One region of the Serratia grimesii genome, then DNA from elsewhere that is predicted to be linked to it. Evidence: predicted binding sites of a transcription regulator. Region 1 holds the regulator's gene; each other region holds the start of a gene.

Region 1 (7,933 bases):
GCCGCGCAGCCTGTGACGGTGCCAAATCCATCCAAGCGCGATGCCACGCAGCGCAAGAAAGACCGCCAGCGCCAACCATAATCCATGGTTGCCCAAGACAGGCACGCTTAACAGCGTCAAGCCGTAGCCCGCAGCCGCTACGGCCATGCTGTTACGCATTTCTGCGCCGCGAGTTGCACCAATGAACATGCCATCCAGTAAATAGCACCACACCCCTACCAGCGGGAGCACCACCTGCCAAGGCAGATAGTCTCTCGCCATCGCGCGCAGTTCTGGCAGCGAGGTCAATGCCGCAATGATTTGCTGCCCGGCAAACGCATAAACCACACCAAAGGCCAGCGCCACCAAACAGGCCTGTCGGCAAGCAGCCCGCCACACCTTGCGCAATTGGCTATCATCGCGTGCGCCATAGGCATGACCAGAGTGCGCTTCTACCGCGTAGGCAAAACCATCAAGCGCATAAGCGGTAAAGGTCAGTAAATTCATCAGTACCGCATTGACTGCCACTACGTCACCGCCAAGTCTGGCACCGAAGATAGTCAACGATGCCAAGCACAGCTGCAGCAACAGTGAGCGCAACATAATATCGCGGTTCAGCGCGAGCAGACGCCGGAGGTTTCCGCGCCAGGCATGGCGCAACATGGGTACCGAAATACCGCGTATGCGCATTACACGCCAGGACAGCCATAGCCCCAGCAGCAGCGTGGCATATTCAGACAAAGCCGTCGCTGTCGCCGCCCCCTGAACATTCCACCCCAGCCCCATCACCAGCCAGATATCCAGTACGATATTTAATAGATTACCGACAATCAGCAGAACGACCGGCGCCCGCACGTATTGCACGCCAAGCAACCAGCCCAAGATCACCATATTTGCCAATGCCGCTGGCGCGCTCAGCCAACGGATTTCAAGAAACAACCGTGCCTGCTCAAGCACCGCGTTATCGCCGCCGACAATATGCAGTGCCGTATTGATCAACGGATGGCGTAGCAACACGATAGCGACACCGGCCAATACCGCCAGCAACAGCGGTTGCATAAAGGCGCGTGCCAATCCCTGCGGGTTTTGTGCGCCCAACGCCTGTGCCGTCAACCCGGTGGTACTCATGCGCAAGAACAGCAGCAGCATAAACAGGAAGCTGGTGGCCATCGCGCCAACCGCCACGCCCCCCAAGTAAATCGGACTATCCAGGTGGCCAATGACCGCTGTGTCGACCAACCCAAGCAGTGGCACAGTGATATTGGAAAAGATCATCGGTAGCGCAAGACGCCACAAGGCTTTATCGGTATCGCTGGTAAAAGCAGAAATCAGGCGCATAGTGAAATGTTCCCGTGGCAGTGCGGTTTTAATCAGTCAGAAATGACATCGCCCCAGAGCTGGGGCGATTTAAATCAGAGAACGATGTTCGGGCGTGGGGATTAAACCCAGTCGCCATTGCGGATCACACCGACCGCCAGACCTTCAATGGTGAAATTCTGCTGGCGCAGATCAACCACAATCGGTTGGAACTCACTGTTTTCTGGCAGCAGTTCAACGACATTGCCGTGTTTTTTCAGACGCTTAACTGTGACTTCGTCTTCAATACGCGCCACAACGACCTGGCCGTTACGTACGTCCTGAGTTTTATGTACCGCCAGCAGGTCGCCGTCGAGAATACCGATATCACGCATCGACATACCGTTAACCCGCAGCAAGAAATCTGCACTCGGTTTGAATAAGGAAGGATCCACTTTGTAGTGCCCTTCGATATGCTGTTGCGCCAACAGCGGCTCACCAGCGGCCACGCGGCCAATCAGCGGTAAACCTTCTTCATCTTCCATCAGCAAACGAATGCCGCGCGACGCACCAGAGACGATCTCGATGACGCCTTTACGCGCCAATGCTTTCAGGTGTTCTTCTGCAGCATTTGGCGAGCGGAACCCCAGACGCATGGCGATTTCGGCGCGCGTTGGCGGCATGCCAGTGGACGAAATATGATCGCGAATCAGATCATAGACCTCTTGCTGTCTGGTAGTTAGTGCTTTCATTCCGCCCCCTGTTTGTTTATACAGTCTTGCTGTGAGTATATACAGGTAAGTGCGGCTTGGGAACCGAAGAATGAATAAAAATCAGGGATTAGCGACCCATGTCGCAACAGGGCCACCCCACTCAGGCAAAGTGCTGCCAGAGTACCGAGCCCCAGACAAACAGTGCCAAAATAATTGCCAGTGAAACTGCCGCCGACCCCATATCTTTCGACCGGCCCGAAAGCTCATGATGTTCAGTACCCACCCGATCGACAATCGCCTCAATCGCGCTGTTGAGCATCTCGACGATCATCACCAGCAGCACCGATCCGATCAGTAAAATGCGTGCTATCGCACCCACGTCCAGCCAAATCGCCAGTATGATAGCCAGCACGGTCGCCACCAGTTCTTGGCGGAATGCAGCTTCATGCTGCCAGGCAGCGGAAAAGCCTTTATAAGAGTAGCCGGCGGCTTTAATAATACGGGTCAGGCCGGTTGCTTGGTTTGCCATGTTTTTTAGTGCCTTTCACAGAGGTAAGTCATAATTAAAGAGTCTAGGCCAGGAAATGCTTCCGGCTCTCGGTTTTCCAACACCACAGATCTGCTACCCGGTTTCTGGTATGCTTGCGGCGCATTGCTAACAAGAGGCTTCACGTTGTTATGTCAGGTTGGCGTAAAATTTATTATAAACTATTGAATTTACCACTCAAATTGTTGGTAAGAAGTAAGGTTATCCCTTCAGATCCGGTCACGGAGTTAGGGTTGGATCCCTCACGGCCGATTTTGTATGTTTTACCTTATAATTCCAAGGCGGATTTACTGACGCTACGCACCCAGTGCCTGGCGCAGGATCTGCCCGATCCCCTCAATCCGCTGGAGATAGACGGTACCGTGCTGCCTAGCCACGTGTTTATTCACGACGGCCCGCGCGTATTCCGCTACTACACACCGAAAGAAGAGTCAGTAAAACTGTTTCACGACTATCTGGATCTGCACCGCAGTAATCCGGATCTCGATATTCAGATGCTGCCTGTTTCAGTGATGTTTGGTCGTTCTCCAGGCCGCGAAGGCCATGGCACGCCGCATCTGCGCCTGCTTAACGGTGTACAGAAGTTCTTTGCCGTGTTGTGGCTCGGCCGCGACAGCTTTGTGCGTTTCTCCAACACCGTTTCGCTGCGTCGCATGGCGACGGAACACGGCACGGACAAAACCATCGCACAAAAACTGGCGCGCGTAGCACGAATGCACTTCTCGCGTCAGCGTCTGGCAGCCGTTGGCCCAAGCCTGCCGGCCCGTCAGGACCTGTTCAACAAACTGTTGGCGTCCAAAGCGATCGAGAAAGCAGTCGAAGACGAAGCGCGCAGCAAGAAAATTTCCCATGAGAAAGCCCAGCAGAACGCCATTGCGCTGATGGAAGAAATCGCTGCTGACTTCTCATATGAAACTGTGCGCCTTTCCGACCGCGTGTTGAGCTGGACCTGGAACCGGTTATATCAAGGTATCAACGTCACCAACGCCGAACGCGTGCGTCAGTTGGCACAAGACGGCCATGAGATCGTTTATGTGCCCTGCCACCGCAGCCACATGGACTACCTGCTGCTTTCTTACGTCCTGTATCACCAGGGCCTGGTGCCGCCACACATTGCCGCCGGTATTAACCTCAACTTCTGGCCGGCTGGCCCGATCTTCCGCCGCCTGGGTGCCTTCTTTATCCGCCGGACGTTCAAAGGCAACAAACTGTATTCGACGGTGTTCCGCGAATACCTCGGCGAACTCTTTAGCCGTGGTTACTCAGTGGAGTACTTTGTCGAAGGTGGTCGTTCTCGTACCGGACGTCTGCTGGAACCGAAGACCGGCACTCTGTCGATGACCATTCAGGCAATGCTGCGCGGCGGTTCTCGCCCGATCACACTGGTGCCGATCTACATCGGTTACGAGCACGTGATGGAGGTGGGCACCTACGCTAAAGAATTGCGTGGCGCGACCAAGGAAAAAGAGAGCCTGCTGCAGATGCTGCGTGGTCTGCGCAAGCTGCGTAATCTCGGCCAGGGTTATGTCAACTTCGGTGATCCACTGCCGTTGACCACTTACCTGAACCAGAACGTGCCTCAATGGCGTGAATCGATTGATCCTATCGAATCCCAACGCCCAAGCTGGTTGACGCCGACGGTTAACGATCTGGCGGCCAAGATCATGGTGCGCATCAACAATGCCGCCGCGGCTAACGCCATGAACTTGTGCTCCACGGCGCTACTGGCTTCACGCCAACGCTCGCTGACCCGTGAGCAGTTGCTGGAGCAGCTTGAATGCTATCTGCAACTGATGCGCAATGTGCCTTATGCCAGCGATGTCACCGTACCGACCCAGACGCCAGATGAGCTGCTGGATCACGCGCTGAACATGAATAAGTTTGAGGTCGAGAAGGATAATATCGGCGATATCATCATCCTGCCACGCGAGCAGGCAGTCCTGATGACCTATTACCGCAATAATATCCATCATCTGCTGGTGCTACCTTCACTGATAGCCACGATCGTGATGCATCATCGCCGCGTTTCTCGCACCGAACTGCTGCGTCAGATTGGGTTGATTTACCCAATGCTGAAGGCTGAGCTGTTCTTGCACAACGACAAGGAACAACTGTCCGAAGTGCTGCGACCACTGATCGAGGAAATGATCCGTCAGCAACTGATCTGCGATAAGGGTGACGAACTGGTTCTGAATCCAGCACGCATCCGACCATTGCAATTGTTGGCCGCCGGTATCCGCGAAACGCTGCAACGCTACGCCATAACCATGTCGATCCTCAGTGCGAATCCGAGCATTAATCGCGGTGCACTGGAGAAAGAGAGTCGGATTATGGCCCAGCGTCTGTCGGTATTGCACGGCATCAACGCGCCAGAGTTCTTCGACAAAGCAGTGTTCTCAACCCTGGTGGCAACGCTGCGTGAAGAAGGCTATATCAACGATATTGGCGATGCAGTTCGTGAGCACACCATGGAGGTGTACAGCATGCTGAGCGATTTGATCACCCCAGAGATCAAATTGACCATTGAGAGTGTCAGCATGCCAGCGGAAACCAACGCGCCGTCGGTTGCACTCGAAGAAGTTGAAGAAAAAGACGAGTAATCCGTTGTTACGGAAACGAAAAAGGCACCCTCGGGTGCCTTTTTTATTGCCAGTGGCCCGTTAAGCCTGCCAGTAACTCAGCGCGATACCAATAAACAGCACTAACCCAACGTAGTTGTTGTCCAGGAATGCCTTGAAGCAGGCCTCGCGCTCACGGGTCGCGATCTGCTTTTGCTGGTGGATAAACAGCGCACCTGCCAGCAGTAACGACCAGTAAAATGCCCCGCTCAACTGAGCCAGATAGCCAACCCAGACTAACAACAACAGCGTGGCCAGTTGCAGTAAGCCAACGATCAGTTTGTCGTAACGCCCAAACAAAATGGCCGTGGATTTAACACCAATCTTCAAGTCATCATCACGGTCAACCATGGCGTACAGCGTGTCATAAGCCACTGTCCAGCAGATATTGGCCAGCAATAGCAGCCAGCAGCTCAGAGGCAGCGACTCACTCACAGCAGCATAAGCCATGGGAATGCCCCAACCAAAGGCAGCACCCAGTACGAACTGCGGTAGATGCGTGACCCGCTTCATAAACGGATAAGCCCATGCCAATGCCAACGCGGCCAGTGACAACCAAATGGTCATTGAATTCAGCGTCAGCACCAGCCCGAATGAGATCAGTACCAATACCACAAACAGAATTTTGGCTTCTTTCTCGCTAACTCTGCCGCTTGGCATCGGACGCCCGGCAGTCCGCTTTACGTGGCCGTCGACGGCGCGATCGGCATAGTCATTCACCACGCAACCGGCTGCACGCATCAGGAAGACCCCAACCACAAACACCAACAGGATAGACAGCGATGGCACGCCCTGCCCCGCCAGCCACAGCGCCCACAGAGTTGGCCACAGCAACAACAAGGTGCCAATCGGTTTATCAATGCGCATCAGATGGCTATAAGCCTGCCACTTGCTTTGAATCACGCTTCCCTCCAAGGTATTTCCTCTCCTCATCATTCTGGGTCCGTACTTTCTGCCGCATACAGTGGCGAAGCTGGTAAAAACAGTTCCGTCAGCAACAGCGGTTTACCCGCCAGTCTCAGGCGGGAGCGACGCGCCCACAAGCTCTCTTGCCGCCCCATGTGAATATAATCGCGGGTTAGCTCATTGCTGCTAAACAGATAACGCCCCAGTGGCAGCGTACCCAAATCCACCAGCGCCAAATCCGGGCCAGTGAGCGTTTCCTGAGGGATCACCGTACGCCCCAGCAACCAAGGCTGGTTGTCGCCCAATAACACGATTTCACGTAGCCAGTAACGCGGGCTGTCCGGCAAGTGTTCAGCCTCTTCACCCAGTTGATCGCGGGTAACAAAACATTCGCGCTGTGGTTCAACGTGCACACGCCCACAGTGACGCTCAAAACGGCGAGTCATCGACCCTAGCTCCATCAGCCAGTCGCTTACAGCGGCGGGTACCGGAGGATGTTGCACAGATAACCACTCCAGCGGCGGCAAGATGGAATCCCTATTGCCAGACATTGCTCTACTCCATGCCTGACGCCGCGCCCTGCGGCCGCGCCAGACCATACAAACTGTTAACAGAGAGCCATTGTAACGCAGAAATTCAAAAGCGGCAGGCAGATTCGTGGGATAGCACGTAGCAAACTCAACAGTAAAAAAGTGCCGTAATGTCATTTTTCTGCCATCTGTTTTCTTTACCTTCGTTCCCCGGAGCGATGGGGATTCTGTGATCGTCCGCAAACTTTCACCTTTGTTGCATTGTTTTATCTACGCGCGTAGATACTCTTGCATCGCAGCGTTGAATCGCCATTTGTCCGACATTTTCGTCAGCAAACCTTCTTGCCGACACCAGGGAACTCACTGCAGCAAAACAGAGGATATCAATACAATGAGCGAAACAACGCTTGCAACCCCACAGGCCGCCAGTGAAACGCTGGCGGCCGATGAACGTTTAGCCACCAAAGAGGGGCGTGGTCAATTCTGGCGCGCCACTTTCTCATGCTGGCTCGGCACCGCCATGGAGTATGTCGATTTTGCCCTGTATGGTCTGGCAGCGGGCATGGTGTTCGGCGACGTGTTCTTCCCCGAAGCCACCCCAATGGTCGCGCTATTGGCAAGCTTCGCCACCTATTCCGTCGGTTTTATTGCCCGGCCTATCGGCGCGTTGGTTTTCGGCTGGATTGGCGACCGTAAGGGCCGCCGCGTGGTGTTGCTCACAACAGTTGCACTGATGGGCGTTTCCACAACGCTGATCGGGCTGATCCCTTCCTATGCCCAAATTGGCGTCTGGGCCCCCACCTGTCTGGTGATCCTGCGTTTTGCTCAGGGCTTCGGTGCTGGTGCAGAACTTTCCGGCGGCGCCGTCATGCTGGCAGAATACGCACCGGCCAAACGGCGTGGCCTGGTCGCCTCGATCATTGCTATCGGCTCTAACAGTGGAACGCTATTGGCCTCGCTGGTGTGGCTGCTGGTCTTGCAGTTGGATAAAGCTGATCTGATCGCTTGGGGCTGGCGTATTCCGTTCCTCGCCAGCATCTTGATCGCCGGAGGGGCGCTGTACCTGCGCCGCCACGTACGTGAAACACCGGTGTTTGAACGCGAACTGCAACAAAACCGTCAGCGGATGCTGGACAACACGCCTGCTACACCAGATAACCGCAGCTATCTGCAACGCACTAAAGCCTTCTGGATCATGCTGGGCCTGCGTATTGGCGAGAACGGCCCATCCTATCTGTGCCAGGGCTTTATCGTGGGTTACGTTGCCAAGGTGCTGATGGTGGATAAGTCAGTGCCGGCACTGGCAGTGATGATTGCCTCACTGTGCGGTTTCCTGGTGATCCC
Region 2 (7,933 bases), 2.4 Mb from region 1:
CCCACGTTGAAGTGGTCAAAAAAGCATGCGTAAAGACGACATTTAAATCACGTTTATCACTGGTGATCAGGTATTCACCGCGCTGCCATTGCTGGTTTGACTCCATTTGTTCTCATCTCATTGATAATGAAGACTATCTAAAGGTTCTACTGTCGCGACATATGCAATCAGCCTAATAAACATCACCCGCATGCCACCAAGTTGCAACATGCACAGTGCTTAAATTAATCAATAGCGTATATACTTTGAGCAAACACGGGTGGCGAGAAAATCGCCGATTGTTGGTGCCAGCTGTGCGCCAGGCCGTGTTTTCACAAGGTTAAAGACTCCAGCAAGGCACCACCATTTCTCTATTTCAGCCTCAGAACAATGGCGTTAGCCATACAAGAAAGTAACGCCGTCGATTTCTTATAGACTTCGCGTTTCTCCGTCACATCCCGATCAAATCTCCAGTTCATTACATAAACAACAGGTGCATTAGGATATTGGTCAATAAAATCTCGATATAACTTTATTTGTGATGATAGTTTTTCATCGTTCATACCTAATGATGCTGTAGATGGCGGAACCAATACCCATTTAGGGCTTTCCTTATTAGACTGAGGTGCTATACGATTATATGTTTCCCACATATCAGCCAAAGACCAATCATAGTTATCAACACCAACCCAATCAGGTGTACTTTTATCTGTAGCCGGGCATGCTGACGCAGGCGCTCCATTCTGTATTTCATTGAGGTATGCAGGGATCTTTGAGTGACGATATGAAAGTATCGTATAAATAGGGATGGAAACCCCATAATTTTTCATGGCCTGTCTTAATGTACAAACATAACTGGCATATTGATAAGCATCATAGGTTTTGTTTGTCTGTAATGCAGGCACATCAAAAGGTTCATCAATAAAATAAATAGCCGAAGGTCTATTTTTGGCGGTGCTAATATCCTGAATTATTTTCCAAATGTTTTTCCAGGAACCCGCAGCCTGACACTCGCTGTTAGAGGTTGCTCCGGGACAGATATCCACAAACGGTGAACCAGCCGGTACACCTGAGCCAGCTTGAATGTTAAGCGCACACATTCCATTAGCGCAAATTGGCAGACTCAAGTTTTTAATTGAATGAACAACATTAAGGTTTGTTGCGCTATACCCCGCCCCATAAATTGAATTAAACGCTTCAGTAGCACTAAAAGAGGAATTTCCGACCTCATAGAAATCCAACCAGTCATAACCATAATACTTGATACTCTCATTTGCAAACGCCGAGGATGTGAAACAACTCATCAGCCAAATCAAAAAAACATATTTAAGCTTCATACTTTCTCCTTAAAAAAATAACAGCATCTGAATATCGCTCTATGATGCTATTACTTTTCTAACGAAGAAAAAATCCATCTATGTTGTGCCATTGATAACCAATCACGTATAGGCGTAGCGATACATAATGACTCACCATTGACAAACCACATTACTTAATAGTGAACACTCCTATGACGTTATGCCAAGAGTTTTGAGACAGTAGAAAATAAGCGCGCACTACAAAGATAACGTATTGTTTAAATTTTATCGCTTCACTCATCACTCAGAATGTTTTCCAGTAACGTGAGTCATAAATCGCCTTTATCACAGGTGATCAGGTATTCACCGCGCTGCCATTGCTGGTTTGGCTCCATTTGTTCTCATCTCATTGATAACGAAGACTATCTAAAGGTTCTATTGTTGCGACATATGCAATCAGCCTAATAAACATCACCCTCATGCCACCAAGTTGCAACATGCACAGTGCTTAAATTAATCAATAGCGTATATACTTTGAGCAAACACGGATGGCGAGAAAATCGCCGATTGTTGGTGCCAGCTGTGCGCCAGGTCGTGTTTTCACAAGGCTAAAGACGCTAACCTAATGAATTCGCAGGCAGCACAGAGGGGGTGTACCATGTGGCAAGCCGTTAGTCGTCTGTTAAGTGAACATCTTGGCAGCGCAGAAATTCGCGAAAGAATCGAACTGCCCGGGGGCGATATTCACCCGGCGTGGCGCGTGAGTTACGGTGACAAGCAGGTCTTTGTCAAATGCGATGCGCGGGAACTGCTACCCATCTTTACCGCTGAAGCCGACCAATTGGCATTACTGGCACGCAGTAAAACCGTGCGGGTACCTAAGGTGTACGGCGTTGGCAGCGATCGTGATTACAGTTTCCTACTACTGGAATACCACCCCCTTAAACCCTTTGACGCCCACGGCGCTTACTGTCTTGGCCAACAGCTGGCCTCTCTGCATAAGTGGAGTGAGCAACCGCAGTTCGGCCTCGACTTCGACAACGATCTGTCGACTACCCCCCAACCCAATGCCTGGCAACGACGCTGGTCAGAGTTTTTTGCCGAACAACGCATTGGCTGGCAGTTACAAATGGCGGCGGAAAAAGGCATGACCTTTGGTGATATTGATGAAATTGTCGACATCGTCTATCTGCGGCTCCAACACCATCAGCCACAGCCTTCTCTGCTGCACGGCGATTTGTGGCCCGCTAACTGCGCTATGACCGCTGACGGTCCGCTGCTGTTTGATCCGGCCTGTTATTGGGGAGACAGAGAATGTGATTTGGCAATGCTGCCGTTATATCCGGAGTTGCCACCGCAGATTTATGATGGCTACCAGAGCGTATGGCCCTTAGAGAGCGGTTTTATCGAACGTCAGCCGCTGTATCAGCTGTATTATCTGCTTAACCGTAGCAATCTGTTTGGTGGGCAGCATTTGGTCAGGGCTCAGCGAGCAGTGGATGTATTGTTGCATCCTGAACCACAGTAACATCAAGGCGCTGAACGCAGCGCCTTGTCTTCATCTGACTTCAAGCCGCGCCAGCCAACTGGCCGAGTAGCTTGATTACAAACCAGGCAATCACAGCAATCACCACCGGCAAAATGTACAGCGGGAAGTATTGCAGCAAAATGGTGTGATGCGGCAGAGTGATACGTTCTTCCAGCTGCGCACGTGTATGGCCTTCGCTGCCCTTGGCCTGCTCGAGGATCATTTGATCCTCCAATCCTTCGCGAATAAATTTCACCTGACGCGACATACGCGCGCCAGAAGCCTGGAGTGCCAGCCCGACAAAAATCAGAATATAAATGATGATGAACATCAGATTAGAACCACTGAACAAACTTTTCTCAACGTCCGGCACCGGCGAGTTATACCAAAAGATATTCAGAAACGACGTATTGAAGCGCACCATATCTACCATTACGTGAACGAAATCCAGCATCACCGCATTAATGCCTTTCGTCTTTTCACTATGCTGATACACAAACATCAACATAGAGATCAGCGTCGATAGCAATGCAGGGATGAAAACCACCCAACCAAGAATACGTTTTATAATGGCGATCCGCCCAGCCTGTTGATACGTCATGTGTTCCCCTTGTAAGTGACGTAACCGTAATTGCCTAAGTCTACCTGTAGTTACTGAAGCTCGCCCATCGTTTTCTTCAGCGTTACTGTGCTACAAGCGTAGCCGGGATAATCCAAAGTCGACAGATTAATAGCGACCGCGCGTTACCATTAAATCGTTATATAGTTAAATGAGTTCGTTTAGACGGGAGCCCGCATGATTCGCCTGATTATCTTATTGCTGGGTGCGAAGGCACTGCACAGCCAGCGACGCATGTTGGTGCTGTTTGGCTGGTTTTGGATAGCTGTCGGTGCACTGATGCTGTTCGACGTTTTGCAGGACGGCCGCTCCGTACTGGCATTGGATGCACTGGCGGTACTGTTGGCGCTCGAAGGACTGGTGGCCATTTCCGCCGCACTGGTGGTTGGCTCCTCCGCCAGCCGCCCGGTATTGTTGAAGGGGCTCGGCTTCTTGTTTCTGGCCTTTCTAGTGCTGGACGTGCCAGCCGACGATAACATCGTCGCCACTCTGGTATTTGGCAGCGCGTTGCTGCTCGACGGTGCCGTGCGAATTGCCTCTTCCACGGTCATCCAACACAGCCGCTGGAAGACAGTCGCATTGGCAGGGGGTGGCGAAATCCTGCTTTCATTGATGATTTTTATCGGCTGGCCCGTACCTCACCGGATGACGGTGCCTTTTTGCCTCGGTGTGATGATTCTGCTTTCCGGTTGGGCACTGTTACGTATTGCCCGACGGTTAGAGACTTTTGCACTGAATAAGAACCACGAGCCAGCACACCCCACGTCTTCGGGGACAGATGAAGCCACCCCACTCACCCTGTATATCTGGACGCCGATAGGTTCAGCAAAAGATGCCCGCCGACGTTACATCGTCGATCGCTACATCGCTGCCGTCGACGGCAACGGTAATATCTCTACCGGTCACGCCGCCCTGGCGCTGGCACCGGACGTATATATCAGCCATTACCCACTTAACGATATCAGCCAGTCTGCACAGGACTTTCGCCAGTTGCTGCATTCCGGCGAGAAAAACAACGTTGACGGCCGCTTTCTACCGGACTTGCAACAAGAAGTAGCAGCCTGGTGCCCACCGGACAAGAAAATTCAGTTCCATCGCTATAATCCCACGGCGCTACGCGCGTTCTGGCAGCGCTATCATCAGGACTCCACCTACAATCTGACCCGTCGTAACTGTTCCACCACGGTCATTTTGGCGCTCGACAGTGCACTGGAAGGCGTGCTGGGCGATAAACATCTGTGGCGGCGCTTCCTGTTGCTGATACTCGATCCTAACTTGTGGATGCTCGCGGTCCTGCGTAGCCGTGGAGAAAGCATGACCTGGACACCGGGGTTGGTGCTGGATTATGCACGGATGCTACAGCAAGTTACCGAACGTCAACACCAGCGCTGGTGGCCAAAATTGCAGGACATGTGGCGGATTCTGCGCTACGGCAAAGCTCAACCGCGCAGGCAAAAGTTTTAGTCTCATCACGGGCGATGGTAAAGTGTCGGGCACATTCACCGGCGTCGGCAGGAGTTAACCGCTAATGGCCTATTCGCAACGTATTGAAACCGCTATTTTTGATATGGACGGTTTATTGATTGATTCAGAACCTCTGTGGCTACAGGCGGAACTGGATATCTTTGGCGCACTGGGGCTGGATTTATCTGACCGCCACAAATTGCCAGATACCCTGGGTCTGCGCATCGATCTGGTGGTGAAAATGTGGTACCAAGCCATGCCGTGGCAAGGCGCTTCACAGGAAGAGGTTTCCGGTCGGATTATCGAGCGTGCCATCGAGTTAGTCCGTGAGAGACGGCCATTACTGCCGGGCGTACAGCAAGCGTTGGAGCTGTGCCGCAGTCTGGATCTGAATATCGGTTTGGCTTCGGCTTCGCCACTGCACATGCAGCAGCAGGTGCTGAAGATGTTTGATCTCGAAGGCTACTTTGACCAACTGGTATCCGCCGAATATTTGCCTTACAGCAAACCGCATCCGGAGGTGTATCTGATCGCCGCCGAACGCCTCGGCAGCGATCCGCTGCACTGCATTACGCTGGAAGATTCATTTAACGGTATGATTGCCACCAAGGCCGCGAGAATGCGTTCAATTGTTATCCCTGCGCACGAATACCGGCACGATGCACGCTGGGCATTGGCGGACCATAAGCTGGAAAGTCTCGAACAGCTGACACCCGACCACCTGGCGTAATCTTCATGGCATCGGTTTACCCCGATGCCATGATGCATGTCTTTGCCCCACCTAAAACGCACCAGTTAATTTATAAAACCCGCCTTTCGTCATAAAATAAATAAAACGTTATTTCATTTTTATTGAGTTACTGTGCCGCCCTCTTTATGCTGGAGCAATAAGAAAGTACCGGGCGTTTGGCGCAGGCTGTCACTGCCACACACCCTAACCCTACCGCCCGGCGCTTTCTCCCGCGTTACAAACCCTGTCCTGGAAAAATGGCCGATAATTAATCATTGAGAGGCAACAAGCCTTTGTAAAACCGGGTAAAATAAACAATTGGTTACAGGGTAACTGCTTCCACTACTGGGAATTTTCCCATATACTGGATAAATTAACAGTTTATCAGCCGGAACAGCAGTATGACCGCGGAAGGACATCTTATTTTCTCTGTCGCTTGCGCGATTTTCGCCAAGAAGGCCGAGGTAACACCGGAGCTGGCCACCGGCGACTGGTGGCATATCATCCCTGCCGCGCTGTTGACGTCGTTACTCCCCGATATCGATCACCCCAAATCGGTGCTGGGTCAGCGCCTGCGCTGGATTGCCATTCCCATTTCACGCGCATTTGGCCACCGTGGCTTTACCCATAGCTTACTGGCGATCGCGGGTGGGATGGCGTTGTTCCAGCTTGATGTACCGCGCAGCTGGCCTATCCCTCCCGATGTACTGCACGCTATGATCATTGGTTACTTCAGTCACCTGCTGGCAGATATGCTTACCCCTGCTGGTGTGCCCTTACTTTGGCCCTGCCGTTGGCGTTTTCGCTTGCCACTGCTCAATTCTCAGAAAGGCAATCAACTTGAGCGTGCTCTGTGTCTATGCCTGGTGGCTTTCGCTATCTATTGGCAAGGCGGGTGCACCATCCCAGTGCAGTCATATTTTGAGCAAATAAAAAATATCAGACTGTGATCACAAAAAAGTGGCCACTTAATACCCATTGAGTACATTAATTAAACAAATTAATGCGCGGAGTTATATCAAATTCCATTTGGATATAAGTGAGCCACTGCGCAAACTGTTACGATATTTAGTATTGCTACGCCATGGTGCATAGCCATTTTTATATAAGAAAAAATATTGGAGACATTGGGGATGAATCTTCCGCTCGTTATTAACGTGGTGATTTTTGTCGCCCTCCTTTTGCTGTTGGCGCAAACCCGCCATAAGCAATGGAGTCTGGCGAAAAAAGTACTGGTCGGCCTGGTCGTGGGCGTGGTGTTCGGTCTGGCACTGCAACTGGTATACGGCTCGGACAACCCGGTACTGAAAGAATCCATCAGCTGGTTCAACATTGTCGGTAACGGCTATGTGCAACTGCTGCAAATGATTGTGATGCCGCTGGTATTCGCCTCTATTCTGAGCGCGGTTGCCAAGCTGCATAACGCCTCTTCTTTGGGCAAAATCAGCTTCCTGACTATCGGTACCCTGTTGTTCACCACGCTGATTTCGGCACTGGTGGGCGTGCTGGTGACCAACCTGTTTGGCCTGACCGCTGAAGGTCTGGTACAAGGGGCGCAAGAAAGCGCGCGTCTGTCAGCGATCCAAAGCAACTACGTGGGCAAACTGGCTGATCTGACCGTACCGCAGATGGTGCTGTCCTTCATTCCTAAAAACCCGTTTGCCGATCTGACCGGTGCCAGCCCAACGTCGATCATTAGCGTGGTGATCTTCGCGACCTTCCTCGGTGTGGCGTCGCTGCAACTGCTGAAAGACGACAAGCCTAAAGGCGAACGCGTGCTGGTGGCGATTGATACCCTGCAGGCCTGGGTAATGAAGTTGGTACGTCTGGTGATGAAGCTGACGCCATACGGCGTATTGGCGCTAATGACCAAAGTGGTCGCCAGCTCTAACGTCCACGATATCATCAAACTGGGTAGCTTCGTCGTCGCCTCATATCTGGGTCTGGCGATCATGTTTGCAGTGCATGCCGCCCTGTTGGCATTCACCGGCGTTAACCCGCTGAAGTTCTTCCGCAAGGTATGGCCGGTCATCACTTTCGCCTTTACCAGCCGCTCCAGCGCTGCCAGCATTCCACTTAACGTGGAAGCGCAGACCCGTCGTCTGGGCGTTCCGGAATCCATTGCCAGCTTCTCGGCCTCGTTCGGCGCCACTATTGGCCAGAATGGCTGTGCGGGCTTGTACCCGGCGATGCTGGCAGTCATGGTTGCCCCAACCGTCGGTATTAACCCGCTGGACCCGGTGTGGATTGCCACCCTGGTCGGTATCGTCACCATCAGCTCTGCTGGTGTTGCCGGTGTGGGTGGCGGTGCAACC
Region 3 (7,933 bases), 1.9 Mb from region 1:
ATCGGAATAATGCCAGCAAGAATCGGAGTGTTTGCGGTCGAATTAAATTCTACCCTGTCTCCGTTACTCTAATGATGGGACATTTATTATGAGCAAAACCACGGCATATCAGACCGATGACGAACGCTGGATGGCCGTTCAGTTGCGTGATGCAGGTGCGGACGGACATTTTGTGTACGCTGTGCGTACCACCGGTGTTTATTGTCACCCCAGCTCGACCGCCCGCCTGCCAAAACGTGAGAATGTAGTCTTTTTCCGCACACAGGAAGACGCCGTGGCTGCAGGTTACCGGAGCAGCCGCCGGGCGGTTGCGGACAAAACCAGTGCAGCAGAAAGTCGTGCAAAATTGATCGCCCGAGCATGCCGCATGGTCGAAGCTGCCGAGACACCTCCGCGTCTGGAAGATATTGCGCAAGAAATCGGAATGAGCCCGTTCCATTTTCATCGACTATTCAAGTCTGAAACCGGTTTGACCCCCAAAGAATACAGTTCAGCTTACCGGGCCCGTAAGCTGCGTGAGGAGCTGACCCAGCCGGGCGCTTCAATTACCGATGCCATCTATGATGCAGGGTATAACTCAAACAGCCGTTTCTATGAAGAATCGGATAAGTTACTTGGCATGCGCGCTCGTGATTATCGGGCAGGAGGGATTGGGGCGATTATCCGGTTCGCCGTTGGGCAATGCTCGCTGGGCGCCATTCTGGTCGCGCAAAGCCAGCGGGGAATTTGCGCCATTCTGCTGGGTGATGACCCGGAAACATTACTTCGTGATCTGCAGGATCAATTTCCGAAGGCTGAGCTCATTGGCTGTGACAGTGAGTTTGAATCACTTATTGCACAGGTGGTGGGCTTCATTGAAGCCCCGTCTCTTGGGCTGCAACTTCCTCTGGATGTTCAGGGGACCGCGTTCCAGGAGCGTGTCTGGCTAGCCCTCCGGGATATTCCCCCCGGCACCACCGTCAGCTATGCAGACATTGCCCGACAGATCGGTTCGCCCAAAGCGGTTCGGGCCGTTGCTCGTGCCTGTGCCACTAACCACATTGCGGTTGCCATTCCCTGTCATCGTGTCGTAAGGCAGAACGGTGATCTGGCTGGATACCGCTGGGGTATTGAGCGCAAACGTGAATTGCTGCGCCGGGAAACGGCTACAGATATCTGATGGAGAGCCTCACCATGCTGAATACGTTGACCCGGCTGAAAGAGATTGACTGGAACAACATTAACAATCAATTGGATGCTGAAGGATATGCGCTGCTGTCCGGGATGCTGGATGCCAGCAACTATCACGAGTTGACCGCTGCTGACCATAGGGTCGAAACACTGGAGCAGCGTGATTCAGGTTGCGGGACACTGCATTGCTATTCTTCTGGTTTGCCTTCCTCGCTCGCGGCGTGGCGGGAAAGCCTGTATCGCTATCTGGTACCCACGGCTAACCGCTGGAATGAGGTCCTCGATGTCGGGTTTCGTTATCCCGGAGAGTGGGAAACGTTTCGGAAAATCAATCAGGATGCCGGGCAAGTCCACGAACTGACCCATCTGAACCTGCTGAATGCAGGGGATTATGCCTGTCTTACCCAGCAAAACGAGGGGGAGTACTTGTTCCCTCTCCAGATTGTGGCCGTACTGCCGGAGCCCGACAATGAATTTACTGGCGGCGAGTTTGTCATGACAGAACAACGCCCCCGGATGCAGTCACGGCCCCTGGTAGTCCCACTCAGACCCGGAGACATGGCCATTATCGCGACGGCTGAAAGGCCCTTTCGCGGAACGAAAGGTTATTACCGGGTAACCAGCCGGCATGCCATCAGCCGTGTGCGTTCCGGATTGCGGGTCGGGCTGGAAATGTCTTTCCACTGCAAGGCTTGACTGGAGGTAACAACCGATGGCCAGTGACCACAAAAGATATCTTCTGATGGATGAAACAGGGCATGTGCAGGAAAGTCCCCTTCCAGGCACGCTGGGCGGACATAGGCGAAGTAGGCTATATGGCAGGCTGGATTGTCGGGCTGCTCTGCAAGCTATCGCACGCGGGGGATATGTCCGTCACAGAGTATTCTTTGCCAATAAGGCCACGGCGATTGCGGCAGGATACCGTCCCTGTGCCATCTGCATGCCAGAAGAGTATGCAGCCTGGAAGTCAGCGCTAGCGCCTGAAACCAAAAAAAATCAGCAGAAGGTATCCCTATGAACAGCTTATTTCCGGTTTCTGCCAACACCTCACAGCTTAGGGTCACGACGGATATGAATAAAAACCGATACCAGCGATATGACTGGCTGGCCGTCGAAACATCTCTGGGTCAGGACGGATACGCCGTATTGCCTTCATTATTGACGCCAGCAGAATGCCAACAGATGGCAGGACTTTTTTTCAGTGACGAGCGATTCCGGAGTCATATCGTTATGGAACGCTATGCGTTTGGGAAAGGGGATTATAAATATTTCAGTAATCCGCTTCCCGATCTTGTCGGAGAGTTACGACAATCTTTGTATCCTGTTCTGGCACCTGTCGCGAATCGTTGGCATGCGGCAATGCGCATACCCGCCCGGTTTCCGGTCAGTTATCAGGACTTTCAGCAACGATGCCATGATGCGGGTCAGCGCCGCCCTACTCCGCTATTACTGCGGTATGAGGCTGATGATTACTGCTGCCTGCATCAGGATTTGTATGGTGAACATGTTTTCCCCTTCCAGGTGATCGTGTTATTGAGCCAGCCCGGACAGGATTTTGACGGGGGAGAACTTTTACTGACTGAAAGTAACCCCAAAAAAACCGGCCAGGCAGAGGTTGTCCCTCTACAACTGGGGGATGCCGTCGTGCTGGCCGTAAATCATCGCCCGGTTCGTTCATCCAGGGGGTATTATCGGGTGAATCTGCGGCATGGTGTCTGCCGGATCTCTCGGGGGGAGCGATATTCCATGGGCATTATTTTCCACGATGCGAATTAGATTAACCCCAGCAAGGTACTCTGCCAGACCAACCTTTCCAAGCGTAAGCCTCTTTGATATTCGGCCCAGTGATCCACACTCTAAAAATTTTCCGAGAGGATCATCTTGCCCAACAAGGGGATAGCTGAGGATTGTCTCGCCCCTGACTTTCTTTATGGTTGTAATGGCTAAAATACGCCTATACTGTATATAAAAACAGTATAGAGAAATGCATTATGAAACACTTTTTCCCCACACCAACCCCAGAGAAACAGTTCATTCCGCTTTACGCCGATAACGTCCCTGCGGGCTTTCCCAGCCCAGCGCAAGACTACATACACGCGCGGATTGACCTCAACGAGTACTGTATTAGCCACCCTTCGGCGACTTACTTTCTGATCGCCTCAGGAGAAAGCATGATCGAAGCCGGGATCACCGACGGATCCATGTTGGTTGTCGATCGAAGCATTAGTGCCTGCCACGGCGATATCGTGATCGCCAGTATCGCAGGTGAGTTTACGGTTAAGCGCCTGTGCCTGCATCCTGTAAAACAGCTTGAGCCAATGAATTCGAAATTCCGGCCAATACCGCTGCGCGAGGACAGCGACGATTTGAGCATCGTCGGCGTGGTGGTTTCAACCATCACCAGGCTGAAATAATGTACGCCCTGGCCGATGTAAACAACTTCTATGCAAGTTGTGAAACGCTGTGGCGTCCAGACCTGCGTGGCCGACCGATTGTTGTGCTGTCGAACAACGACGGTTGCGTGGTGGCACAGAGCAAAGAGGCAAAGCTCCTGGGCCTGAAAACAGGCGCGCCCTATTTCAAAATAAAGCGCGATTTTGAGCGTGCCGGCGGCATCGCATTCAGCAGCAACTACGAGCTGTACGCCGATATGTCGATGCGAGTGATGGCCGTGCTCGAAGAAATGGCACCTCGGACCGAAATGTACTCTATCGACGAAAGCTTCCTTGATCTTGCCGGGATAGAAAATTGTGTCGATTTGGCCACGTTCGGGCGCCAGGTACGCACCCGCGTTCTGCAATGCACCGGCCTCACCGTCGGCGTCGGTATTGCCCAGACCAAGACGCTGGCAAAACTGGCGAACTACGCGGCGAAAAAATGGAGTCAGACCCAAGGCGTGGTTGATCTTTCCAACCTGGAACGACAACGAAAATTGATGGTACAGGTACCGGTTGCGGAAGTCTGGGGGATCGGACGCCGCTTAACCAAAGAGCTGCAAAATATGGGGATCAAAACCGCCCTGCAGTTGGCGGATGCAAGCACCACAATGATCCGCAAGCATTTCAGCGTGCTGGTTGAACGCACGGTGCGTGAACTGCGCGGTGAACCCTGCTTGTCACTCGAGGAGTTTGCCCCAACCAAACAGCAGATCATTTGCAGCAGATCATTTGGTGAACGCGTCACTGAATACCAGGATATGCATCAGGCGATCTGTATGCACGCTTCCCGTGCGGCAGAGAAACTGCGCGCAGAACACCAATATTGCCGGAATATCAATGCATGGGTTAAAACCAGCCCCTTCTCGGCCAATGAAAAGTATTACGGCAACACCGCGAGCATCAGGCTCAGTACGCCAACGCAGGATACACGCGACATCATCGCCGCCGCGATTCGATGCCTTGACAAGATCTGGCAACCCGGCCACCGCTATCTAAAAGCCGGCGTTATGCTACAGGACTTTTACTCGCAAGGCGTTGCTCAGTTAGACCTGTTCGATGAATATCAGCCGCGCCCCAACAGCGAACGCTTGATGGCCGCTTTGGATAAAATCAATCAGTCCGGTCATGCCGGGATCTGGTTTGCCGGACAAGGAAACCAACAGACATGGTCGATGAAGCGTGAGTTTCTCTCTCCCGCTTACACCACACGGGTGGCCGATTTACCGCGTGCTCGCGTGTATTGAGAATCGGCAATCAGCGGGGTGTATGGATGAAATACCCAAGCAGCCCATAGAATGCTAAACTCGCTGCCTAAAACTTTATGCCCATAGTGCCCCCAATTGAGAACGAGCACGATTTAAATGTCAGAACAACAAACAGTTAGTCAAAAAGAACAGTACAATCTGAACAAATTGCAAAAGCGTCTGCGTCGTAACGTGGGCCAAGCGATCGCCGATTTCAACATGATTGAAGAAGGTGACCGTATCATGGTCTGCCTGTCCGGCGGCAAAGACAGCTACACCATGCTGGAGATCCTGCGTAATCTGCAGCAGAGCGCACCGGTCAACTTCTCGCTGATTGCGGTCAACCTCGATCAGAAGCAGCCAGGCTTCCCCGAGCATATTCTGCCGGCCTATCTGGAAAGCCTGGGGGTGGAATACAAGATTGTTGAGGAAAATACCTACAGCATCGTCAAAGACAAAATTCCTGAAGGCAAAACCACCTGTTCACTGTGCTCACGCCTGCGTCGCGGGATCCTTTACCGTACCGCTACCGAACTGGGTGCGACCAAAATTGCCCTTGGCCACCACCGTGACGACATTCTGCAAACGCTGTTCCTCAACATGTTCTATGGCGGTAAGCTGAAAGGCATGCCACCTAAACTGATGAGCGACGATGGCAAGCACGTAGTCATTCGCCCGCTGGCTTATTGCCGTGAAAAAGACATTGAGCGTTTCTCGGTTGCCAAAGGTTTCCCGATTATCCCGTGCAACCTGTGCGGTTCGCAGCCTAACCTGCAACGCCAGGTGATTGGCGATATGTTGCGTGACTGGGATAAACGTTACCCTGGACGTCTGGAAACCATGTTCAGCGCAACGCAGAACGTGGTCACCTCGCACTTAAGTGACTTTAACCTGTTTGATTTCAAAGGCATCCATCACGGTAGTGACGTTGTTGACGGTGGCGATCTGGCCTTCGACCGCGAAGACATCCCCATGCAGCCGATCGGCTGGCAACCGGAAGATGCGGATGACGCCGTCCCGGTGCGTTTAGACGTTCTCGAAATCAAGTAAGCCCGTATTCCGCCCGCATGCTGCGGGCGGCTATTTTCCTTCTCCAGTTGTCGATCCCGCTCGCAATTTCAGCAGAATTCATCGGACAGTGCCTTTTTTATCCTATACTGTGTTTTTATACAGTCACCTGGAGATTACCGATGAACATCACCCCCTGCTTATCCCACGTTTCTCTTGGCAGCAATAATTTTGACGCCGCAGCTGATTTTTACGATCGCACACTTGCCGCATTAGGCTGCCGGCGGGTGTTAGAACATCCTGGCGCTATTGGCTATGGACGCGATTACCCAGAATTCTGGTTGCAGATCCCTATCGACGGAAAACCGGCTACAACCGGTAACGGTCTACATGTAGGGTTTTTCGCTACCAGTAAACAACAGGTTGATGATTTCTACCGTCAGGCACTGCAGGCTGGTGCGAAAGATGAAGGGGCTCCCGGCTCACGACCACATTATGGTGAAGCCTATTATGGCTGCTTTGTGCGCGATCTGGACGGGCATAAGATCGAGGCCAGTTTTTGGGATGAGAGCGCCGCCTGACGGGGCAAATTGCAGACAAAAAAATGCCGGTGATTAAACCGGCATCGTATGAATCAATGTGCTATGCAGTAATTCTAAATATAAGAAAGTAAGACAATTATGGAGCACAACGCCCATCGCTTGACGTTGCATTCACCTGCGAGAGAGATCATGCCCCATTTCCCCCCCGGAAAAGTTGATATCGCTCAATGTTAACCGGGTTTTCAGGGCTTTTTGGCTACAGCCAACGACGTCGCTTCAGCCACCAGCCCACACCGAACACCAATGCGAGCAGCATCAGGCAAAACGTCCCAAAACCAAAGGGGGCTGTATTACCAGGGATACCACCAAGGTTGACGCCAAACAGTCCGGTCAAAAAGGTGGTTGGTAAAAACACCATCGCCAACAAAGACATCGTGTAGGTACGACGATTCATGGCGTCGGCCATTACGGTGGTGATTTCGTCGGACAGGATCGCGGTACGTGCAATGCTGCCGTCAAGGTCATCCAGGCCTCGCCCCAACCGGTCGGCGATATCCTGCATACGGCGACGATCATCATCGTTCATCCAGGGCAAACGATCGCTTGCCAAGCGGGAAAATACGTCACGCTGCGGCGCCATATAGCGACGCAGTACAATCAATTGTTTGCGGATCAACGCCAGTTGCCCACGTTCAGGGATTTGCTGCTCTAACAACGAATCTTCCAGATCGATGATCTTATCGTGCAAGTCTTCGATAAATTCACTGGCATGGTCTGTCAGCGCATCGGATATTTCCACCAGCCAATTACCGCTGTTGGTCGGCCCGCTGCCATTTTGCAGATCGTTCACTACCTGATCAATGGAGTACACCTTACGGTGACGGGTAGACACGATCAGTTTGTCAGTCATATAAACACGGATAGTCACCAACTGATCCGGCCGCGAGTTGGTGTTAAAATTGATACTGCGCAGCGTGATCATAGTGCCGTCGCCAACCCGACTGACACGCGGTCGTGAACTTTCTCCAGATAACGCCTCTCTTACCGCATCCGGCAACAGTGGCGTGGTGGTCAGCCACTCGGCGCTGGCTGAGTGTGCATAATCGAGATGCAACCAGCAAGGTTCGTCGCAGGTGACTTTATCTTCGTAATCAATCGGTGTTACGCCGCCCTTGCCGTCAAGCTGGTAAGCATACACTGCGTCAGGAACCTGTAACTCGCGCCCCTCAATGACTTCCATTCCTCATCCCCTCTGCTTTTCAGTTATCCGAGAGTCTAGCGTTATTGGTATGCAGATCAAAGACCAAGCTGTAAGGGTTGGTTTCTCGCTCGGGCCAGAACTCACTATACTTGTGCATGCCAAGGAGTGACTGAATACCCAACAGGAGAAAATCATGTTTGATATTAGTGCTGCGGATATTTTGAAGGGCGTATTTCTCCCTCTCATTACCCTGTTCATCGCCATCGTCAAAACGCCGTTTCGCATCAGGCAAGAAAACCACGGCAAATTACGCGCCTTGATCGAAGCAGT
Region 4 (7,933 bases), 1.4 Mb from region 1:
GCGTGGATGGGCAATGAAGGGGTTAATAACGACGGTGGCGCTGAGCGCCACCCTGTTATTGACTGGCTGCGGGCCGGAGCAGGTGAATCTTGATGGTAAAACCATGGGGACGTCTTATTCGATCCGCTATGTTACCGGCGATGACACGCCGTCTGCCGCCAAAATGCAGGCGGAGATCGACAAGCGGTTGGAGTTGGTCAACGATCAAATGTCGACCTACCGGCCTGATTCTGAACTGAGCCGCTTCAATGCCAGCCGCGTAGTGGATAAACCTTTCCCGGTCTCTGCCGCCACGACTGAAGTGGTGCTGGAAGCGCTACGGATCAACCGCGTCACCGACGGTGCACTGGATGTGACCGTCGGGCCGTTGGTTAATCTGTGGGGTTTCGGACCTGAAGGGCGACCGGAAAAGGTACCGAGCGCTGCCGAACTGGAGCAGCGTCGCGCCTGGACCGGTATCGACAAATTGTCGGTGCAGGGCAATGCGTTGGTTAAGAGCATTCCTGAGTTATACGTAGATCTTTCTTCGATCGCGAAAGGCTATGGTGTGGATGTGATTGCCCAGTATCTGCAATCGCAGCAGGTCAAAAACTATATGGTAGATATTGGCGGCGAAGTCCGTACTCGCGGCCACAACGGTGAGAAAAAGCCGTGGCGTATCGCCATTGAACGGCCGACGGCGGGTATGGAGCAGAAGGCGCAACTGGTGATCCAGCCGGGCGAGATGTCGATCGCCACGTCGGGCGATTACCGCAACTACTTCGAGCAGGGCGGCGTGCGCTATTCGCATACTATCGATCCAATCACAGGCCGACCGATCCATCACCATTTAGTGTCGGTCACGGTGCTAAGCCCTACCTGTATGGCTGCCGATGGCTTGTCGACCGGGCTGAACGTTTTGGGGCCGGAACGCGGTATGGCGTTGGCGAATCTGATGGGGATCCCGGTGTTCATGATTGTGAAAACCGCGACCGGTTTTGAAGAGCGCTACTCCGATGCGTTTAAACCCTATTTGAACAACAATTCGTGAGGTCGCTATGTTGACCGTATTTGTCGCCAGCTTCGTGTTGTTTCTGCTGATTGTCGGCGGAATGTCATTGGGCTATGTGTTCAAGCGCAAGAGTCTGCAAGGCAGCTGTGGTGGTATTACAGCGCTGGGGATGGATAAAGTGTGTGATTGCCCGGAGCCTTGCGATGCGCGTAAGAAGCGTTTGGAGAAAGAGGCGATGCGTCAGAAGCAGTTGGAAAAGCACCGGATCCTCTGAATAACTGGGAAGCAAGCGGCGTAAATGCTTGTCAGTTAGTGTTTATCCAAGCGTGTGAGCAACGTTTCGGTCGATAAACCTACGCGGTTTTATGCGGTTTATACGCTCCGACCGAGCAAGGGACCGTAGGCGCGGTCCCTTGCAACCCGCGCCTTTGCCCCATCAGACGGTTGGCTTCGCCAACTTCCCTCTCTTCGTCACGCCGCATCACGGCCGGCTACGACAGGCGTCCCTGCCTGTCTCGCCTGAAACCGCCGTCCATGGCGGTTTCGCCTATGCGCCACTCCTGCGTTCGGCGTCTTCAAGGGCGCCCAACAGCGTGCTCATCTCATCATTTTCACTGTCTTTCATCACGCAACGTCAAACTGATGACATATGTTGCCCGGTGGCAGCCAATGCGGGTGTTGACCTTGAGCGCGCATCACCGTCTGCCGAGCAAGGAGGCGTTGTCAGGGGCAACCGGCCAGGGAAGGCCGGTTGAGGCGAGACAAACAGGGACGTTTGTCGTAGACGACCCGCCCGACAACGGTGACGCCGCAAGGGTATCTGCGTAGCAGACTGAGGGTGTTAAGCGAAGGCGGGGTTGGAGGGGCCGCGCCTTCGGCCCCTCCAATTGCCGGACATTGTTCTTACAGATAATTGCCCTACGTTTGTGGCAATTCCCTTTACACGCAACTAACAGATACCAACAAATAATCTGTCAGGCTTAACTGAACGGCATTAGGCGTATGCAGCGTAATTATTTGGCCTGACGGAAACTCTTCGCCTCGGCCGGGGAGTTGACCATCACGCCATCTACACCCAGCGCCAGCGCTTGCTGATATTCCGCCGGTGAGTTAATACCGAACAGAATAATGTGTGCCGGCCCTTGCGAACGGAAGCAGTCGATCGATTCTTTATCCCAGGTTAAAAACGCCTTGGAACGCCCTTCACCCAGCGTAAATTTTTCCACCACTTCTACTTCACGCTTCAGCTCCAACCCGTACCAACGCGGTTGCTGATTGTCTGGCTTCAGCTCGCACTGATGCGACAGACTGATATTTGCCAGCAGGTCACGGGTTTCATCGCGGGTCTCAAAGCGTTTAATGGCTTTCGGTAGCGCCTGCAGATATTTGGCATCGGTGGAATACACGCGTGTGCGGTCCAAGCTGTTGGTCTTCTCCAATGTCGCCAACAGGGCTTTGCCGAATTGAACAGGATCAGCGTCCGGTGACTTGATATCCAGATAGAAGTTGACCTTGGGGAAAGCATCCAGAATCTCATCCAATCTTGGAATGCCAATACCTTTTCCCCGGAACGGGTGTGCATCATCTTTGGCGAATGACCAACCTGCATCGACTTTTGCCAACTGCGCGGCGGTAAAGGCGGACACCAATCCTTGTTCGTTGGTCAGCGCTTTCAGATCAGAAGGGCGGTACAGCACGATTGCACCGTCTTTGGACTCCTGCAAGGTGATCCAAATAGCGTCGGCGCCGTTTTTCAATGCAGTTTCAATGGCGACGCGGGTGTTTTCAGGTGCGTCGGCGGTGCCACCCCGATGTGCAATAATGGCGGGGGCAGCCTGAGCGGCAATAGATATCAGGGATAAGGCAGAAGCGAACAAATAGACCGATAATGTTTTCATGTAGGGTGCCATCCTGTGCGAAGCGTTATTGTTGTCAGTCACTGAGGTAATTAATTTCCACAGCGTACTATTGAAAAATTACGCTTTTTTAACAAGTCGAAGATAATTGGTTGAAACCCTGTTTTCTCCGAACTGAACCGAGGCTTGAGCTTTCCATTTTTGCCTGTATACTTATACAGTGTTATTGGAGGCGCGATGCGTAAAATCATTCATGTCGATATGGACTGCTTCTTCGCTGCGGTAGAAATGCGCGATGATCCCAGTTTGCGCGATATTCCGTTGGCGATCGGCGGCAGTGCCGACCGACGTGGGGTGATCAGTACCGCCAATTATCCGGCACGCCGTTATGGTGTGCACAGCGCGATGTCGACGGCAATGGCACTCAAGCTTTGCCCGCATCTTAAACTGTTGCCCGGCCGTATGGCTGCCTATAAAGAAGCCTCACAACATATCCGCGAAATCTTTGCGCGCTATACCCCACTGATTGAACCGCTATCCCTGGATGAAGCCTATCTGGATGTGACCGACTGCACCCAGTGCAACGGCTCGGCGACGCTGATCGCCCAGCAAATCCGTCAGGCTATTTCCGATGAACTGAACCTCACTGCGTCAGCCGGTATCGCGCCCATCAAGTTCCTCGCCAAAATTGCTTCAGAGCTGAACAAGCCGAATGGCCAATACGTCATCACGCCAGCACAGGTGCCGGAATTTTTACAGCAGCTGCCGCTGAGCAAAATCCCCGGCGTGGGCAAAGTGACCGCGAAACGGTTGGAAGAAGTGGGGCTGATCACCTGCGCAGATGTGCAGCAGTACGATCTGGTTGCCTTGTTAAAGCGCTTCGGCAAGTTTGGCCGAGTGCTGTGGGAACGCTGTCAGGGGATCGATCTGCGCGAGGTTTCGCCGGAACGGTTGCGCAAATCGGTGGGAGTAGAGCGTACGCTGGCGGAAGATATCCATGACTGGGAAGAGTGCGAAACATTGATCGTCGATAAGCTCTATCCCGAGCTGGAGATGCGGTTGCGTAAAGTGAAACCGGATCTGCATATCGCCCGGCAAGGGGTAAAACTGAAGTTTCAGGATTTTCAGCAAACCACGCAGGAACATGTCTGGCCGGTGCTGAATAAAGACGACTTGATCAACGTGGCACGGCAGGTATGGCGTGAGCGGCGTGAAGGGCGTGGTGTGCGTCTGGTCGGGTTGCACGTAACGCTACTGGATCCCCAACTTGAGCGGCAACTGCTGCTGCCATGGGAATAATAAGGGCGCAAATATTTGCGCCCTTGGTTTGATCACTAAGTCATCTGTAATATTACGCGCGTTCCGGGATCGCTTTTAGCAGTGCGGTCAGCAGTTTCCAGTACAGGCCCACGCTTTCGATATGCACCTGCTCATCCGGCGAGTGTGGCCCGGTGATGGTTGGCCCAATCGACACCATATCCATATTTGGGTACGGCTTTTTGAACAGACCGCATTCCAGACCGGCGTGGATCACCATGATGTTTGGTGTTTTGTTAAACAGATCCTGATAGATCTCACGCACCAGATGCATGACCGGTGAGTCAGCATCAGGCTGCCAGCCCGGGTAACCACCTTTAGGTGCCACTTTGGCGTTAGCCAACTGGCCCAGAGCGGTCAGCATACCTACCACATAATCTTTACCACTGTCGATCAGTGAGCGGATCAGGCAGATGATTTCTGCTTCGCTGTCGCTGGTGGTGACCACGCCCACGTTCAGTGAGGTTTCTACCACGCCTTTTACTGCGTCGCTCATGCGGATCACGCCGTTTGGCGTGCCATTGAGCAGCGCGACGAAACGCTGCTGGCAGTCGGCGGTCATTGCCTGAGACGCACTTGTGGTTGGCTCCAGCAGTACGGTAATGTTCTTCTCTTTTGCGGCCAGTTCATTTTGCAAGGTTGCCAGGAACACCTGGGTCAGTCCTTTCAACGCATCGGCTTTTTCGGCCGGTACGGCAACCACCGCAGAGGCCTCACGCGGGATAGCATTGCGCAGCGTACCGCCATTCAGATCCAGCAGGCGCAGGTTCAGCTCAGCGGTATGATCAAACAGGAAGCGTGCCAGCAGTTTGTTGGCGTTGCCCAGACCCACGTGGATATCGGCACCGGAGTGACCGCCCTTCAGACCCTTGATCGTCAGCTTCAGGGTTTGGTAACCGGCAGGTACCGCTTCGCGCTGCAGTGGCAGGGTGGTGATGAAATCAATACCACCGGCGCAACCCATGTAGATCTCGCCTTCTTCTTCAGAGTCGGTATTGATCAGGATATCCGCTTGCAGCCAGTTAGCTTGCAGCCCGAATGCACCGTCCATACCTGCTTCTTCGGTCATGGTCAGCAGTACTTCCAGCGGCCCGTGCTCAACGCTGTCGTCGGCCAGCACTGCCAGTGCAGAAGCCATACCGATGCCGTTGTCGGCGCCCAGCGTGGTCCCGCGTGCTTTAATCCACTCGCCGTCAATGTATGGCTGAATCGGATCCTTGGTGAAGTCGTGCACCGTGTCGTTATTTTTCTGTGGCACCATGTCCAGGTGCGCCTGCAGGGCGACCGGTTTGCGGTTTTCCATACCCTTGGTGGCAGGTTTACGCAGCAGGATGTTGCCTACATGGTCACGTTCGGCGTGCAGGTGTTTCTCTTTCGCCCACTCGAGGATGTGCTGTGCCAGCGCTTCTTCATGATAAGAAGGATGCGGAATAGAGCAGATTTTGGCAAAAATATCCCACAGCGGCTGTGGTGAAAGTTGAGACAATTCAGACACTATAAGTCTCCTGTAACAGCATTCTCGGCAGTGCGGGAATGCCGCTCGGTTAGGGTTAGGGGCATCTGTGCAGCTTTGGCACGATCTCCAGAGAATATCACTTTATTCGGGGCGGTGCCCGTACCGTATTGCGCTGTTCAAGCGCTTGATCACACTCGTTTGACTCGCCATTGTTCATTTATTCAGCATCAATCACCATATGAAATACTTATGAAATTCCAGGTACAACTGGTATTTGATGCGGTCAGTCTTTATAATCTCGCGCAACCTTTTTTCCCCTGATTACTGAGTAAGCCGCACCACTGCTGGCTGGGACACCATTCTATGAGCGAAAAATACGTTGTTACCTGGGACATGCTGCAAATGCAAGCGCGCAAACTGGCTCACCGCCTGCTGCCGGTTGAGCAATGGACTGGCATTATTGCCGTAAGCCGCGGCGGTCTGGTACCGGCTGCCTTACTGGCACGTGAACTGGGCATTCGCCACGTGGATACCGTCTGCATTTCCAGCTATGACCATGACAACCAACGCGAAATGAAAGTGCTCAAGCGCGCAGAAGGCGACGGTGAAGGCTTTATCGTGATCGACGATCTGGTGGATACCGGCGGTACTGCGAAAGCGATCCGTGAAATGTACCCGAAAGCGCATTTCGTCACTATCTTCGCCAAGCCGGCAGGCCGCCCGCTGGTGGATGACTATGTGGTTGATATCCCGCAAGACACCTGGATCGAACAGCCATGGGACATGGCGGTGACCTTCGTGCCACCGATCGGCGGCCGTTAAGTTCGCCACACTGATTCGTGAAAACGCCCGGCTCTGCCGGGCGTTTTTGTTTCTGATATTCGCCCCTGGACCATAGGATGTGCATCAAGGCAGCCAGCGAGTGCTGCTGGTGCAGATACCGCTTCAAGTATGACGGGTATATCGCGCCAGAGTTCGGTACACTACCTCGAGTTAATTAGTAGGCTGTTTGCGGCCTACGGCCAGATTTACGGAGGCTGTTGTTACCATGGCACAGGCCAACCTTTCTGAAATCCTGTTCAAACCCTCATTTAAGCACCCAGAGACCTCGACGCTGGTCATGCGTGCGCGCAACAAAGTCAGTGCAGAACTGCATTCCACACTAGAAGGCAATACCGTCAGCAACTGGTATCGCATGCTTAACCCACTGATGTGGGCCTGGCGCGGTGTCGATCCGATTGAGATCAACGAAGTGCTGGCGCGCATTGCGGTTGCTGATGTGGAACACACCAACGACAAGTGGCTGGATACCGTAGTCGGTTACCGTAACGGTAACTGGATCTACGAATGGGTGCATCAGGGCATGCTCTGGCAGCAGCGTGCACTGGAACAACAGGACCCCTTGATCGGCGGGCAGTACTGGCTCAATGCGGCCAACTTTTACAGCATTGCCGGTTACCCGCACCTGAAAGGGGACGAACTGGCCGAACAGGCCGAGGCGCTCTCTAACCGGGCCTACGAAGAAGCTGCGTTGTTACTGCCGTACCAGTTGAAAGAACTGGAGTTCCGCATCGAAGGCGGCAGCAGCATTACCGGCTTCCTGCACATGCCGGAAAAAGGCGAAGCGCCGTTCCCAACGGTGCTGATGTGCGGCAGTCTGGACACGCTACAGACCGATTATCACCGCTTATTCCGTGACTATTTGGCGCCACATGGCATTGCCATGCTGACCATTGATATGCCTTCCATCGGTTCTTCTTACAAGTGGAAACTGACGCAAGATTCCAGCTTCCTGCACCAGCAGGTGCTCACTCAACTGGCCTCGGTGCCGTGGGTTGATCATCAGCGCGTCACTGCGTTTGGTTTCCGTTTCGGCGCCAACGTAGCAGTCCGTCTGGCCTATTTGGAGCCGCAGCGGCTACGGGGTGTGGCTTGTCTGGGGCCGGTGGTGCACCGCCTGCTGTGTGACATCAACACGCAGCGACATGTACCGGACATGTATATGGACGTGCTGGCCAGCCGTATGGGCATGGCCAACGCTTCGGATAACGTGCTGAAGATTGAGCTGAATAGCTATTCGCTGAAAACCCAAGGGTTGCTGGGCCGCCGCTGTCCGACGCCGATGTTGGCCGGTTACTGGGATCAAGATCCGCTCAGCCCGAAAGAGGAGTCGCAACTGATCGCGTCGTCTTCTATGGACGGCAAACTGATCGCCATACCGCGCGCACCTGTCTACAGCAGTTTCCACAAGGCATTGCTGCAAATGACACATTGGATGAAAGATAAAATGCGTTAAATAGTTGCTAAATTTTA

What was found. Region 1 encodes LexA, which represses DNA repair genes until DNA is damaged. Its sites were predicted from a motif close to TNCTGTATGTACATACAGNA; they were not measured.
Region 2: SGBXF1_RS10625 (metal-dependent hydrolase) is a predicted target of LexA. The motif match lies at 5,981-6,000, and genes of this name have one in related genera.
Region 3: umuD (translesion error-prone DNA polymerase V autoproteolytic subunit) is a predicted target of LexA. The motif match lies at 3,128-3,147, and genes of this name have one in related genera.
Region 4: dinB (DNA polymerase IV) is a predicted target of LexA. The motif match lies at 3,051-3,070, and genes of this name have one in related genera.

The regions. Positions count from the first base shown of each region.
Region 1 covers NZ_LT883155.1:4,677,981-4,685,913, forward strand. Annotated here, with positions in the region: gene dinF (MATE family efflux transporter DinF) at 1-1,317, opposite strand, end outside; gene lexA (transcriptional repressor LexA) at 1,419-2,027, opposite strand; gene SGBXF1_RS21840 (diacylglycerol kinase) at 2,149-2,517, opposite strand; gene plsB (glycerol-3-phosphate 1-O-acyltransferase PlsB) at 2,667-5,135, shown strand; gene ubiA (4-hydroxybenzoate octaprenyltransferase) at 5,196-6,089, opposite strand; gene ubiC (chorismate lyase) at 6,086-6,610, opposite strand; gene SGBXF1_RS21860 (MFS transporter) at 6,981-7,933, shown strand, end outside.
Region 2 covers NZ_LT883155.1:2,246,552-2,254,484, reverse strand. Annotated here, with positions in the region: gene SGBXF1_RS10655 (GNAT family N-acetyltransferase) at 1-106, opposite strand, end outside; gene SGBXF1_RS10650 (hypothetical protein) at 351-1,316, opposite strand; gene SGBXF1_RS10645 (fructosamine kinase family protein) at 1,936-2,805, shown strand; gene SGBXF1_RS10640 (YniB family protein) at 2,846-3,406, opposite strand; gene SGBXF1_RS10635 (hypothetical protein) at 3,602-4,888, shown strand; gene hxpB (hexitol phosphatase HxpB) at 4,953-5,618, shown strand; gene SGBXF1_RS10625 (metal-dependent hydrolase) at 6,020-6,568, shown strand; gene SGBXF1_RS10620 (L-cystine transporter) at 6,752-7,933, shown strand, end outside.
Region 3 covers NZ_LT883155.1:2,791,828-2,799,760, forward strand. Annotated here, with positions in the region: gene SGBXF1_RS13115 (DNA-3-methyladenine glycosylase family protein) at 1-10, shown strand, start outside; gene ada (bifunctional DNA-binding transcriptional regulator/O6-methylguanine-DNA methyltransferase Ada) at 89-1,159, shown strand; gene SGBXF1_RS13125 (2OG-Fe(II) oxygenase) at 1,174-1,866, shown strand; gene SGBXF1_RS13130 (Ada metal-binding domain-containing protein) at 1,913-2,188, shown strand; gene SGBXF1_RS13135 (2OG-Fe(II) oxygenase) at 2,185-2,946, shown strand; gene umuD (translesion error-prone DNA polymerase V autoproteolytic subunit) at 3,162-3,584, shown strand; gene umuC (translesion error-prone DNA polymerase V subunit UmuC) at 3,584-4,852, shown strand; gene ttcA (tRNA 2-thiocytidine(32) synthetase TtcA) at 4,970-5,902, shown strand; gene SGBXF1_RS13155 (VOC family protein) at 6,043-6,441, shown strand; gene zntB (zinc transporter ZntB) at 6,659-7,642, opposite strand; gene SGBXF1_RS13165 (hypothetical protein) at 7,797-7,933, shown strand, end outside.
Region 4 covers NZ_LT883155.1:950,337-958,269, forward strand. Annotated here, with positions in the region: gene SGBXF1_RS04430 (FAD:protein FMN transferase) at 1-1,030, shown strand, start outside; gene nqrM ((Na+)-NQR maturation NqrM) at 1,038-1,265, shown strand; gene SGBXF1_RS04440 (glycerophosphodiester phosphodiesterase family protein) at 2,005-2,889, opposite strand; gene dinB (DNA polymerase IV) at 3,085-4,146, shown strand; gene pepD (beta-Ala-His dipeptidase) at 4,199-5,659, opposite strand; gene gpt (xanthine phosphoribosyltransferase) at 5,984-6,442, shown strand; gene frsA (esterase FrsA) at 6,669-7,916, shown strand.